Regions from separate parts of the Arthrobacter sp. BG3 genome, predicted to be linked through region 1. Evidence: riboswitches for the same ligand, from Rfam matches in the RefSeq annotation. Region 1 holds a riboswitch; each other region holds the start of a gene.

Region 1 (3,201 bases):
CGGCCGCCACCGCCTGCAGCGAGGGGTTTCCGGCCCCGGTCTCGATCGCCCGCACGGTGCGCACCGAAACCCCGGCGAGGTGGGCAAGGTCCTCCTGCGTGATCCCGGCGTCCTTGCGGGCGCTCCGGATGCTGGCCCCAATGGACACCACGTCACCCATTTCTCGGCTCCCCAGTCATCGACTCCATAGTCATCGGCTCCAGTCGGCAGGATACTGCCGGTTGAGGAATCCGATCCTCCCATCCTGCCGTGATTCGCAAGTTTCGGCAAGATGTTGCCGGTTCTGCTCTGTTCGGCCCATTTGCATCCAGCGGGAGGTACGTTCCGGCAAGATGCTGCCGCCGACGTCGGGCCTTCCCTCCCCTGCCACGGCCGCGGTACGCGGCGTACGCTGGAACCCCGGCAGCCCAGCGAAGGAGCCCCGCATGCGCAAGATCATCCTCATGATGCAGGTGTCCCTGGACGGATACATGGAGGGCCCGGGGCGGGACCTGGGCTGGCACCGGGTCGACGAGGAACTGCATAATCACTTCAACGACGAACTCCGCGCCATGGGCGGCTTCCTGGACGGCCGTGTCACCTATGAGCTGATGGCCGGATACTGGCCGACGGCGGACCGGGACCCGTCGGTCCCTGCGCCGATTGCCGAGTTTGCGGGGATCTGGCGTGACATGCCGAAGATCGTCTACTCCAGGACCCTGGCGAAGGCGGACTGGAACACCGAGGTGGTGCGCGACGTCGTTGCCGAGGACGTGGTCAGGCTCAAGGAGCAGCCCGGCGGTGATCTCGCGCTGGGCGGGGCCGATCTCGCGGCTGCTTTCCGGCGGCTCGGCCTGATCGATGAGTACCGGATCTATGTGCATCCGGTCCTTGTGGGCCGGGGCAAGCCCCTGTTCCAGGAGGCGGAGGCGCCGACGCCGCTCCGGCTGCTGGAGAGCCGGACGTTCGGCAACGGCGTGGTGCTGCTGCGGTACACAGTGGAGCCGGACACCGGGCACGCAGAAGGCCGGTGATCCGCTGCCCCAAGGCAACCGATCGACCGGCCTGCTGTGCGCTGTTGGCGGTGCTGCTAGCCGGCGCGGACGAACGTCACGGGTCCGGTGGCGGTGAGCCAGGACAGCGGGTGCGCTATGGTGGCGTTGACGCCGTTCATGCCGCCGCTGATGGCCTGGCCGTTGCCGGCGTAGATGGCGACGTGGCCGGACTGAACGATGATGTCGCCGGGCTGGGGGTCAGCGACTACCTTGCCGTACTTCAGGAAGGCCTGCGGTCCGATGTCCCCGACCGGGATGCCGGCAGCATTCAGGGCTTTCTCCACCATTGCGGTGCAGTCCTGCGTGACGCCGATCTGGCCGTACGCCATGGACAGCAGGGTGGCGTTGACTCCGCCGGCTGCCGGGGCAGCGGCCGGGGCGGGCGCGGCCTGGACCTTCACGGTCGCCTTGGCGGCGGCAGGGGCTGCCGGGGCCGGTGCGGCGGGGGCCGTCGGAGCGACTACGGGCTTGGGTGCCTCGACCACGGGAGCCGGGGCAGTCTCAACGGCCGGGCGCTCGAAGGTGATCTGGACGGCGGAGTCTGCCATGACCGGCGCGGAGACCTGGCCCTGGACGTCAACGGACGACGCCGGCGCGGAGTCGCGTTCGGCCGGTGCGTCGGCTGCATTGGCGGCCATGGCGCCGCTGAGCACCATTCCGGATGCGGCGACGAGGACTGCGGCCTGGCGGCCGATGGTGCCGGCGGTGCGGCGTTTGCTGCGAAGGTCGGCGCGTTTGGGCGCACGGGTATTGCTAAAAGTCATTAAAGGAGCCTCTCCCAATGCCTGCGAGGTGAGCTGTCGGATTCGGATGGGAGGCACCCGGCCGCACGCTGGCCCGATCATGACGGGCCGTGCGGCTTCACCCCAAGACCCCTGGAGAACAGCGGGTCAAAAGTGGTTTCCCCGTCTCTGCCGGACGTTGCTGCGAGTTATCCCCACGCCGCGGCAGAGTTAGGCAATCGGCAGGGGAGAGCCTGTCTCGGAAACAACAGGCACCTAACAACGGTAACGGAATGATTACGACAAGTCACATTGGGGTAACGCCGGGTGTGTTTCGCGGGGCACAGCGCCCCGGCCGGACGCGGGCGGATTTATCGGCCCCGGGCATAGGATGATGCCATCACCGTTCCCCCGAAACGGAGGCCCGACCATGAACAACCCCGAAGGCGCCAGGCACTGTGTCGCCATCTGCCAGCTAAGCAACCAGCCGCAGGAGGACTTCAGCGTCAACACCGAACTGCTGGTGCTGGAAAACGGGGAGGTTCACGTTTCCACGTGGGACGCCGAGCCCCGCGACGGTGGCTTCGACGTGCACGTTCTGAACGACCGGGTGGACGCCCTCGGCTTTATGGTGATCACCGATTGGGAGTTCTTCGACGAAAAGGCCTACGCCGTGGTGGAGCGGCGGCTGCCGCACCAGGAGAGTACCCGCTGATCAGGGCCGCCCGGTCAGAATTCCAGCTCGGGCCGGCGCCTGGCCATCTCGGCAAGCACCAGCGAGACCGCGTCGGCGGCGGCCGCGGCCGCGGCCCCGGCGTCTTGCGTCAGGTTCGGCTCAGCCAGCACCGAGCGGGCGTGGCGCACGAACCGGGACCAATCCCCCGCGCCGGCGCGCAGCCCGCACAGCGGGGACAGCAGGGCTGCGCGGCGCAGCCAGCCGTCGGGATCCCGAACCCAACGGTCCAGGACGCTGTCAGCGCGGACCCTGCCGACGACGTCGAGTCCTGCGATCAGGGGACCGACGACGTCGATGGCGAGCGGATCGACCAGCGCGCCCACCTGTGCGCTCCGCACGAAGCCTTCGATCCGGGTCAGGTCCGTGTTGGTCAGCAGACCGGCGCTGGATTGGAGGAGGACGACGGCGGCGAGGCGGCGTTCGAAGACGGGCACCTCCCATAACTCGGAGCTTAGGGCGGTGATGTCATCGTGCGTCAGTCCAGGATGGCGGCGGAGGGCGTCGCGGACCGTTCCGCGCACGGCGCCGACGGACGCCCCGTAGTAGCGGTGATCGCTGCCGTGCCTCGCCTCCGCTTCCTCCGCGCGGCTCCAAGACGACTCACGCTGGAGCGCCCAGTCTATGAATTCACCGGCTTCGCTCATTGGGCTATTCTTTCGCATTTTTGGTGGCCGCGTTCCGGGTCGCTTTTAATGTCGCAGGTGCCCGA
Region 2 (3,201 bases), 2.0 Mb from region 1:
CTCTCCGAAGTGGCGACGCAGGTCTCCCGCCTCCCGCTCGACGCCGGCGAAGTGGGACTTGCCATGCGGGTGCCGGACTCCGCAGCCCATCCGGGAACCGAGGTCGGCAGCGTCGGGCATGCCCTGAACCTGATGCTGGACAACGTCTCCAACGCGCTCGAAGCCCGGCAGAAGAGTGAGACGAAGGTCCGACAGTTCGTGGCGGATGCCTCCCACGAGCTGCGCACCCCCCTCACTGCCATCCGCGGATACACCGAGCTGATGCGGATGACCGAACACTTCACCCCCGACGGCCAGAGGTCCCTCGCCCGCGTGCAGAGCCAGTCCGAACGGATGACCACCCTGGTGGAGGACCTGCTCCTGCTTGCCCGGCTGGATGAGGGCCAGCCCCTCAAGCTCAGCGAGGTGGACCTCACCCAACTGGCCATCGAGACGGTGAGCGATGAGAAAGTCATCGCCCCGGACCGGGTCTGGCATCTGGAGCTTCCGGAGGAGCCTGTGGTGGTCCGCGGCGACGCGACCCAGCTCCACCAGGTGCTGGCAAACCTGCTCTCCAACGCGCGAAAGCACACCGGACCGGGCACCATGGTGGTGACCGGGGTGAAGCGCGCCCCGGACGGGAGTGCCGTGATGACCGTAACGGACAACGGCCCAGGGATCGCCCCCGGGTTCGTGGACCGCGTCTTTGCGCGTTTCACGCGCGCGGACGCGTCCCGGAAGAATCCGGTGGCCAACACGACGTCGGGACCCGGCCACACGCACCTTCCCCGCCTTCCGGTCCACCCGCCCCGGACGCTTCCGGGGTCCCCGGCGGCCGCTGCCTCCGCCGCCACCATCACCAGCGCGTCCGCCGAGGGAACCAGCGGGTTGGGCTTGTCCATCGTGCAGTCAATTGTTGAGGCCCATGGCGGGACTGTCAGCGTCACGTCGGTCCCGGGACGGACAGAGTTCACCGTGCGGTTGCCGGATGCTCCCCCTGCGGCTGAAGCTCCGGGTGCGGCCAACCCCCCGGGTGCGGCTAAAGGACCTGCTGCGGCTAAGCCTCCGGTTGCGGCCAAAGACCGCCGGCTGCTGAGCACGGCGCAAGACGCCACACCGCTGCCGTGATCCCTGTTACCAAAATGTGACTTAGCCGCCTACGTCCTGTACGGTCTTTAGGGTGCGGCCATCACTAGGGCCGCATGTCCGGATGCACGCCAAACTCTGCCGCCTCCCGGATTCCGCTCGACCAGGCAGAGGCGGGGGACCCAGAGTTCCCGGGCATTTTGCATCTTTGCGCCCTTGGGGTGAAGCCGACACGTGAATTTCCGTGCGGCCGGATGACCTCATCCGAACCCGACAGCTAACTCCGCAGGCGTTGAGAGGCACTCATGACTGAATTCCAGGCACAATCACGCCCTGACGACGCTGCAAAGACAACCCGCTCCACCCTGTCGCGCCACCGCGCTGAACCCGCCAAGCCCGCTTCGGCCCTGGCCCGGTTTGGCAACGGCCTCGGCGCAACCGGGCGCCGCGTGGCCGTCGTTGCCGCCGCGTGTGCGGTCATCGTGGGGGTCGGCGCAGCCGGCCAGGCATCCGAGACCGCCGCCCGCAATGCCAGTGCAGGCAGTTCCACGCAGGCAGCCACCACCGCGGATCCGCTGACGCACCTCGATTTTGAACGCGTCCGGGCCGATAACCAGGCCGTCATCCCCGCCGGTGTCGTCGCGGCCCAGCCAGCCGAGGTGAAGCCCGCCGAAGCACCCGCCCCTGCCCCCGCTCCGGCGCCCGCACCGGCCCCTGCACCCGCACCGGCCCCCGCACCGGCCCCGGCCCCGGCTCCTGCTCCGGCTCCTGCCCCCGTTGCCGTCAATGACCCTGCCGGCGCGCAGGCTTATGCGGCGGGGCAACTGGGCTCCTACGGCTGGGCGCCCGGCGAGATGCAGTGCCTGATGAAGCTCTGGACCAAGGAATCGGACTGGGAGACGACTGCCACCAACCCGAGCAGCGGCGCCTACGGCGTGGTCCAGTCCCTGCCGGCCGAGAAAATGGCCAGCGCGGGCGCGGACTACCGGACCAACTACCGCACCCAGATCAACTGGGGCCTGAAGTACGTCAAGGACCGCTACGGCTCACCGTGCGGCGCCCTGAACTTCCACCTGGCCCACCACTGGTACTAAACAGCCGGCGCGGCCTTCCTGAAGGCCCCCGCGCCTAGCCAGCGGACCGGTTGGGGATGTACTGCACCGCCCACTTATTGCCGTCCGGGTCGGCGAAATAGACAAAATGCCCCCAGTCCTGGACGTCGACGTCGCTGACATCCACGCCGTTGTCCTTGAGCTGCTTGTGGGCCGCCTGGATGTCGCTGACCACAAGCTGCAGGCCGGGGGCGGTGCCCGGCGGGGCATCATTGAGGCCCTCGCCAATGGCGATCGAGCAGCCGGAGCCCGGCGGTGTCAGCTGGACGAAACGGATACCCTCCCTGGGCCGCTCGTCGTAGTCGGCATTGAAGCCCACCTGGTTGACGTAGAAGTCCTTGGCGCGGTCCACGCAGGGCGGCTGGTTTAGCCGGCCACGCCGTAGAGCCGGTCGCCGGCGTCGCCCAGGCCCGGAACGATGTAGGACTTTTCGTTGAGCTTCTCGTCAATCGAGGCGAGCACGATCGTCACGTTGGCGTCGGCCAGCTCTTCCTCCAGCTTGGCCAGGCCTTCCGGGGCGGCGAGCAGGCAGATGCAGGTGACGTCGGAGGCGCCCCGCTTGAAGAGGAACTTGATGGCCTCGCGCAGCGTGCCGCCGGTGGCGAGCATGGGGTCCAGGACGAAGATCTGACGGTCGGTGAGGTCCTCGGGGAGCCGCTCGGCGTACGTGATGATGTCCAGGGTCTCTTCATCGCGGGCCATGCCCAGGAAGCCGACCTCTGCCGTGGGGACGAGCTTGGTCATGCCCTCGAGCATGCCGAGTCCGGCGCGCAGGATGGGAACCACCAGCGGGGTGGGTTTGGTGAAGGCGGTGCCAATGGTGGTGCTGACCGGAGTCTCGATGGTCACCGGTTCGGTGCGTACTTCGCGGGTGGCCTCATACGCCAGGAGCGTGACGAGTTCCTCGGTGAGCTGGCGGAAGACCGGGGACGGGGTGTTCTTGTCCCGCAGAACGGTGAGCTTATGGGCGACCAGCGGGTGGTCCACAACGAGAGTGCGCATGGGTCAAAACTATCACCCGGCG
Region 3 (3,201 bases), 1.9 Mb from region 1:
CAGCGCGGGGGTGTTGTAGGTCTGGTTCAGCCGCGAGTTGTCGATCGCGGTCTGCAGGTCCAGGAAGTCCGGGATCCAGCGTCCGTCGGCCTTGATCCGCGCCGCCCGCTCCAGCGCTGCGGGGGAGAACAGGCCAAGCCACAGGCCGCCGTCGGACGCAAAGTTCTTCTGCGGGGCGAAGTAGTAGACGTCCGCTTCGGCGACGTCGACGTCCAGCCCGCCGGCAGCCGAGGTGGCGTCCACCAGGACGAGGGAACCCGCGTCGGCGCCGGCCACACGCTGGACCGGAGCGGCAACGCCGGTGGACGTCTCGTTCTGGGGCCAGGCGTAGACATCGACGCCGGCTTCGGCCCGCGCTGCAGGGCGGGTGCCCGGCTCGGACTTGATGATGGAGGACTCCGCGAGGAAGGGTGCCTTGTTGGTCGCTGAGGCGAACTTCGAGCCAAACTCGCCAAAGGACAGGTGCTGTGCCTTGTTCTCGACCAGGCCGAAGCTGGCGATGTCCCAGAACGCGGTCGATCCGCCGACGCCGAGGATGACCTCGTAGCCGTCGGGGGCCCGGAAGAACTGGCTGAGCCCGTTCCGGACCGAGCCCACGAGGTTCTTGACCGGCGCCTGGCGGTGGGATGTTCCCAGGAGCTTCGAAGCCGCGGCGAGGGCTTCCAGCTGTTCCGGGCGGACCTTGGAGGGTCCGGCGCCGAACCGGCCGTCCTTGGGAAGGAGGTTTGCGGGAATCGTGATGCTGGTGTCGCTCACAGTGGCTCCAATTTTCGGCAGGTACTAGGGTGCGGCTCAGGAGATGGCCCGGCAGGTGGCTGCAGCGGAGCCTTGCGTTTCATTCTGCCTGACTGCCCGGCAGGCGAGGCAAAAGCGGCCGTCACAGTCCGGTCATTGAGATTATCCGGACAAATTCAAAATAGGCTAAGCTGTCCTGCGAACGTACGGCGGACCCCGCCAGGGCGCCAGCAGCTCGCGGTACGGTGGGAATCACGCAAGGACGGCGCTCGAGGAGCTGAGCTGAATGACGGATCTGATCGATACAACCGAGATGTATCTTCGGACCATTCTGGAACTTGAAGAAGAGAACATTGTCGCTCTCCGTGCCCGCATCGCCGAGCGGCTCCGCCACTCGGGCCCGACTGTTTCGCAGACCATTGGCCGCATGGAGCGCGACGGGCTGGTGGTCGTTTCGGGCGACAGGCACCTTGAACTAACCGCAACCGGCCGGAAACGTGCCATCGAAGTCATGCGCAAGCACCGCCTTGCCGAACGTCTGCTGGCCGATGTGATCGGGCTCGACTGGGCCTATGTCCATGAGGAAGCCTGCCGCTGGGAACATGTCATGAGCGAACGGGTGGAGCGGCGGATCTTCGAGCTGCTCAACCACCCCACCGTCTCGCCCTATGGCAACCCGATTCCCGGCCTCGCCGAACTGGGGGGCCTGCCGTCCCAGCCGCCCCTGGACGGCGTTGTGAATTTGCTCGAGGCCATGTCCGGCTACGGGCCGGATTCCCGGGTCAGGGTCAGCCGGCTCGCCGAACCCATCCAGGTCGAACCGGAACTGCTGGTCCAGCTTGACGAAGGCGGCATCCGCCCCGGCGCATCGGTGTCACTGGAGCGGGTGGGGGAGTACATCTCGGTGCGGGTGCCGGATATCGAGGGCGCACTGGAACTCCCGCCCGAGGTTGCTGCGCACGTCTTTGTTACCGTCAGCTAACCGGCGCTAGTCGTCCGCTCATGGGACGACCCATGAGTTGTGCACAGAATCGATAACGGATTTATCTCCCGACGGCTTCATCGCCTATAGTTGAAGGCTAGTACCGATACCAAAGCGTTATCTGATCCGAGCCGAGCTCTGCCAGCGGATCAGTCCCAGAGTCACCTTTCTGGCAGGGGCGGGGGAACCACTTCCGGCTGTTTTGCAGCCTTGGGGTGAAGTCCGTCAGCGGCAAGCACGCTCCACCGAGGGACTCCTTTGGATGCCTCTGTGCCTGGGTGCTTGCTACGGCGGGCCGGGTCTTTGATCTCTCTGACCCGAATCCGACAGCTAACCCCGCAGGCTCTCCAGAGAGGAACCGTTCTTGACCATCCAGACCGCCAAGGGCCGCCGCCGTGCGACCGGTCCCGCTCCGGAGCCGCGTCCGGCCGTCGCCGTCCTGGCAGACCGCCCGCGTGACGCGCACCGCGATGAACGCAGGGGCCGCCGCAGCCCGTTCCGCCAGGTAACCGACTTTGCCGCCGCCAGCGGCGTCGGGCAAAAGGCCGGCATCGCCCTGGCCGCCACGGGACTGGTCCTCACTGTCACCGTGCCCGCCACGGGCCCTGTCATGGCCACGGACGCCGCGTCCGGCTCGGGATCCGTGTCGGCCGCCGTCCAGCCGGACGTCACCGCGGCCGAGGCCAAGATCGACTTCAGCCGCACCGCGGTCACCACCCAGGGTGACCCGGACGGGAAGCTCAAGCAGTTGCTGAGCGCCCAATCCGTCGGCAGCATCACGCGTGCGGCATCGGCGGGGACCCTCGGTGCGCCGCTGGATGTGATGATGGCTTCCTCTCCCTTCGGCTACCGTGTCAGCCCCATCACGGGCGGTGCGGGTGAGTTCCACCGCGGCCAGGACTATGCCGCACAGTGCGGAACAGCCGTCCACGCGGCGGCCAGCGGCACCGTCACATTTTCTGGATGGCACCCCTATGGCGGGGGTAACCGCATCGTGATCGACCACGGCAACGGCCTGGAGACCACCTATAACCACCTGTCCTCTTCCTCGGTCCACGTCGGCCAGAAGGTCTCGCGCGGGGACCTCGTCGCCATGAGCGGCACCACAGGCGCGTCCACCGGCTGCCACCTCCACTTTGAGGTGATGGTCAACGGCGATGTTGTTGACCCCCTCGGCTGGCTTTGAGCCAAGACGATGGATCACTCTCGCATTCTTGTGACATGCCGTGATCTGAATGTGACATTGCGTCCCAACTGCTGTACCGTTTGACCTACGCCAACTTTTCCGAAGTTGGCGCTCTTGAGTGGATTGCCTAGCTCTGCCACCGCTCAAGGTCCGTTCGCATGACATCGTCTGGCAGGGGCGGGGGAACCAATTTTGGTCTTCGCAAGAAGACCTTGGGGTTAAGTCGCAAAGCTTCCCAGGAAGCAGCGCGGCCGGGTGACTCCCATCCGAATCCGACAGCTCACCTCGCAGGCATTGG

The links. Region 1 has a riboswitch for cyclic di-AMP ahead of AC1MFL_RS17940 (NlpC/P60 family protein). Riboswitches for the same ligand answer to the same signal wherever they lie in the genome.
Region 2: another riboswitch for cyclic di-AMP. It lies ahead of AC1MFL_RS06615 (aggregation-promoting factor C-terminal-like domain-containing protein); the one in region 1 lies ahead of AC1MFL_RS17940 (NlpC/P60 family protein).
Region 3: another riboswitch for cyclic di-AMP. It lies ahead of AC1MFL_RS06010 (M23 family metallopeptidase); the one in region 1 lies ahead of AC1MFL_RS17940 (NlpC/P60 family protein).

Annotation. Positions count from the first base shown of each region.
Region 1 covers NZ_CM155270.1:3,973,438-3,976,638, reverse strand. The annotation lists gene AC1MFL_RS17950 (helix-turn-helix transcriptional regulator) at 1-160, opposite strand, end outside; gene AC1MFL_RS17945 (dihydrofolate reductase family protein) at 426-1,013, shown strand; gene AC1MFL_RS17940 (NlpC/P60 family protein) at 1,070-1,798, opposite strand; cyclic di-AMP (ydaO/yuaA leader) riboswitch at 1,803-1,973, opposite strand; gene AC1MFL_RS17935 (hypothetical protein) at 2,187-2,471, shown strand; gene AC1MFL_RS17930 (DNA alkylation repair protein) at 2,486-3,136, opposite strand.
Region 2 covers NZ_CM155270.1:1,516,029-1,519,229, forward strand. The annotation lists gene AC1MFL_RS06610 (ATP-binding protein) at 1-1,107, shown strand, start outside; cyclic di-AMP (ydaO/yuaA leader) riboswitch at 1,212-1,369, shown strand; gene AC1MFL_RS06615 (aggregation-promoting factor C-terminal-like domain-containing protein) at 1,371-2,159, shown strand; gene AC1MFL_RS06620 (VOC family protein) at 2,194-2,529, opposite strand; gene upp (uracil phosphoribosyltransferase) at 2,544-3,179, opposite strand; gene AC1MFL_RS06630 (phosphatase PAP2 family protein) at 3,192-3,201, opposite strand, start outside.
Region 3 covers NZ_CM155270.1:1,369,905-1,373,105, reverse strand. The annotation lists gene serC (phosphoserine transaminase) at 1-756, opposite strand, end outside; gene AC1MFL_RS06015 (iron-dependent transcriptional repressor DtxR) at 1,022-1,717, shown strand; cyclic di-AMP (ydaO/yuaA leader) riboswitch at 1,867-2,077, shown strand; gene AC1MFL_RS06010 (M23 family metallopeptidase) at 2,088-2,903, shown strand; cyclic di-AMP (ydaO/yuaA leader) riboswitch at 3,053-3,201, shown strand, end outside.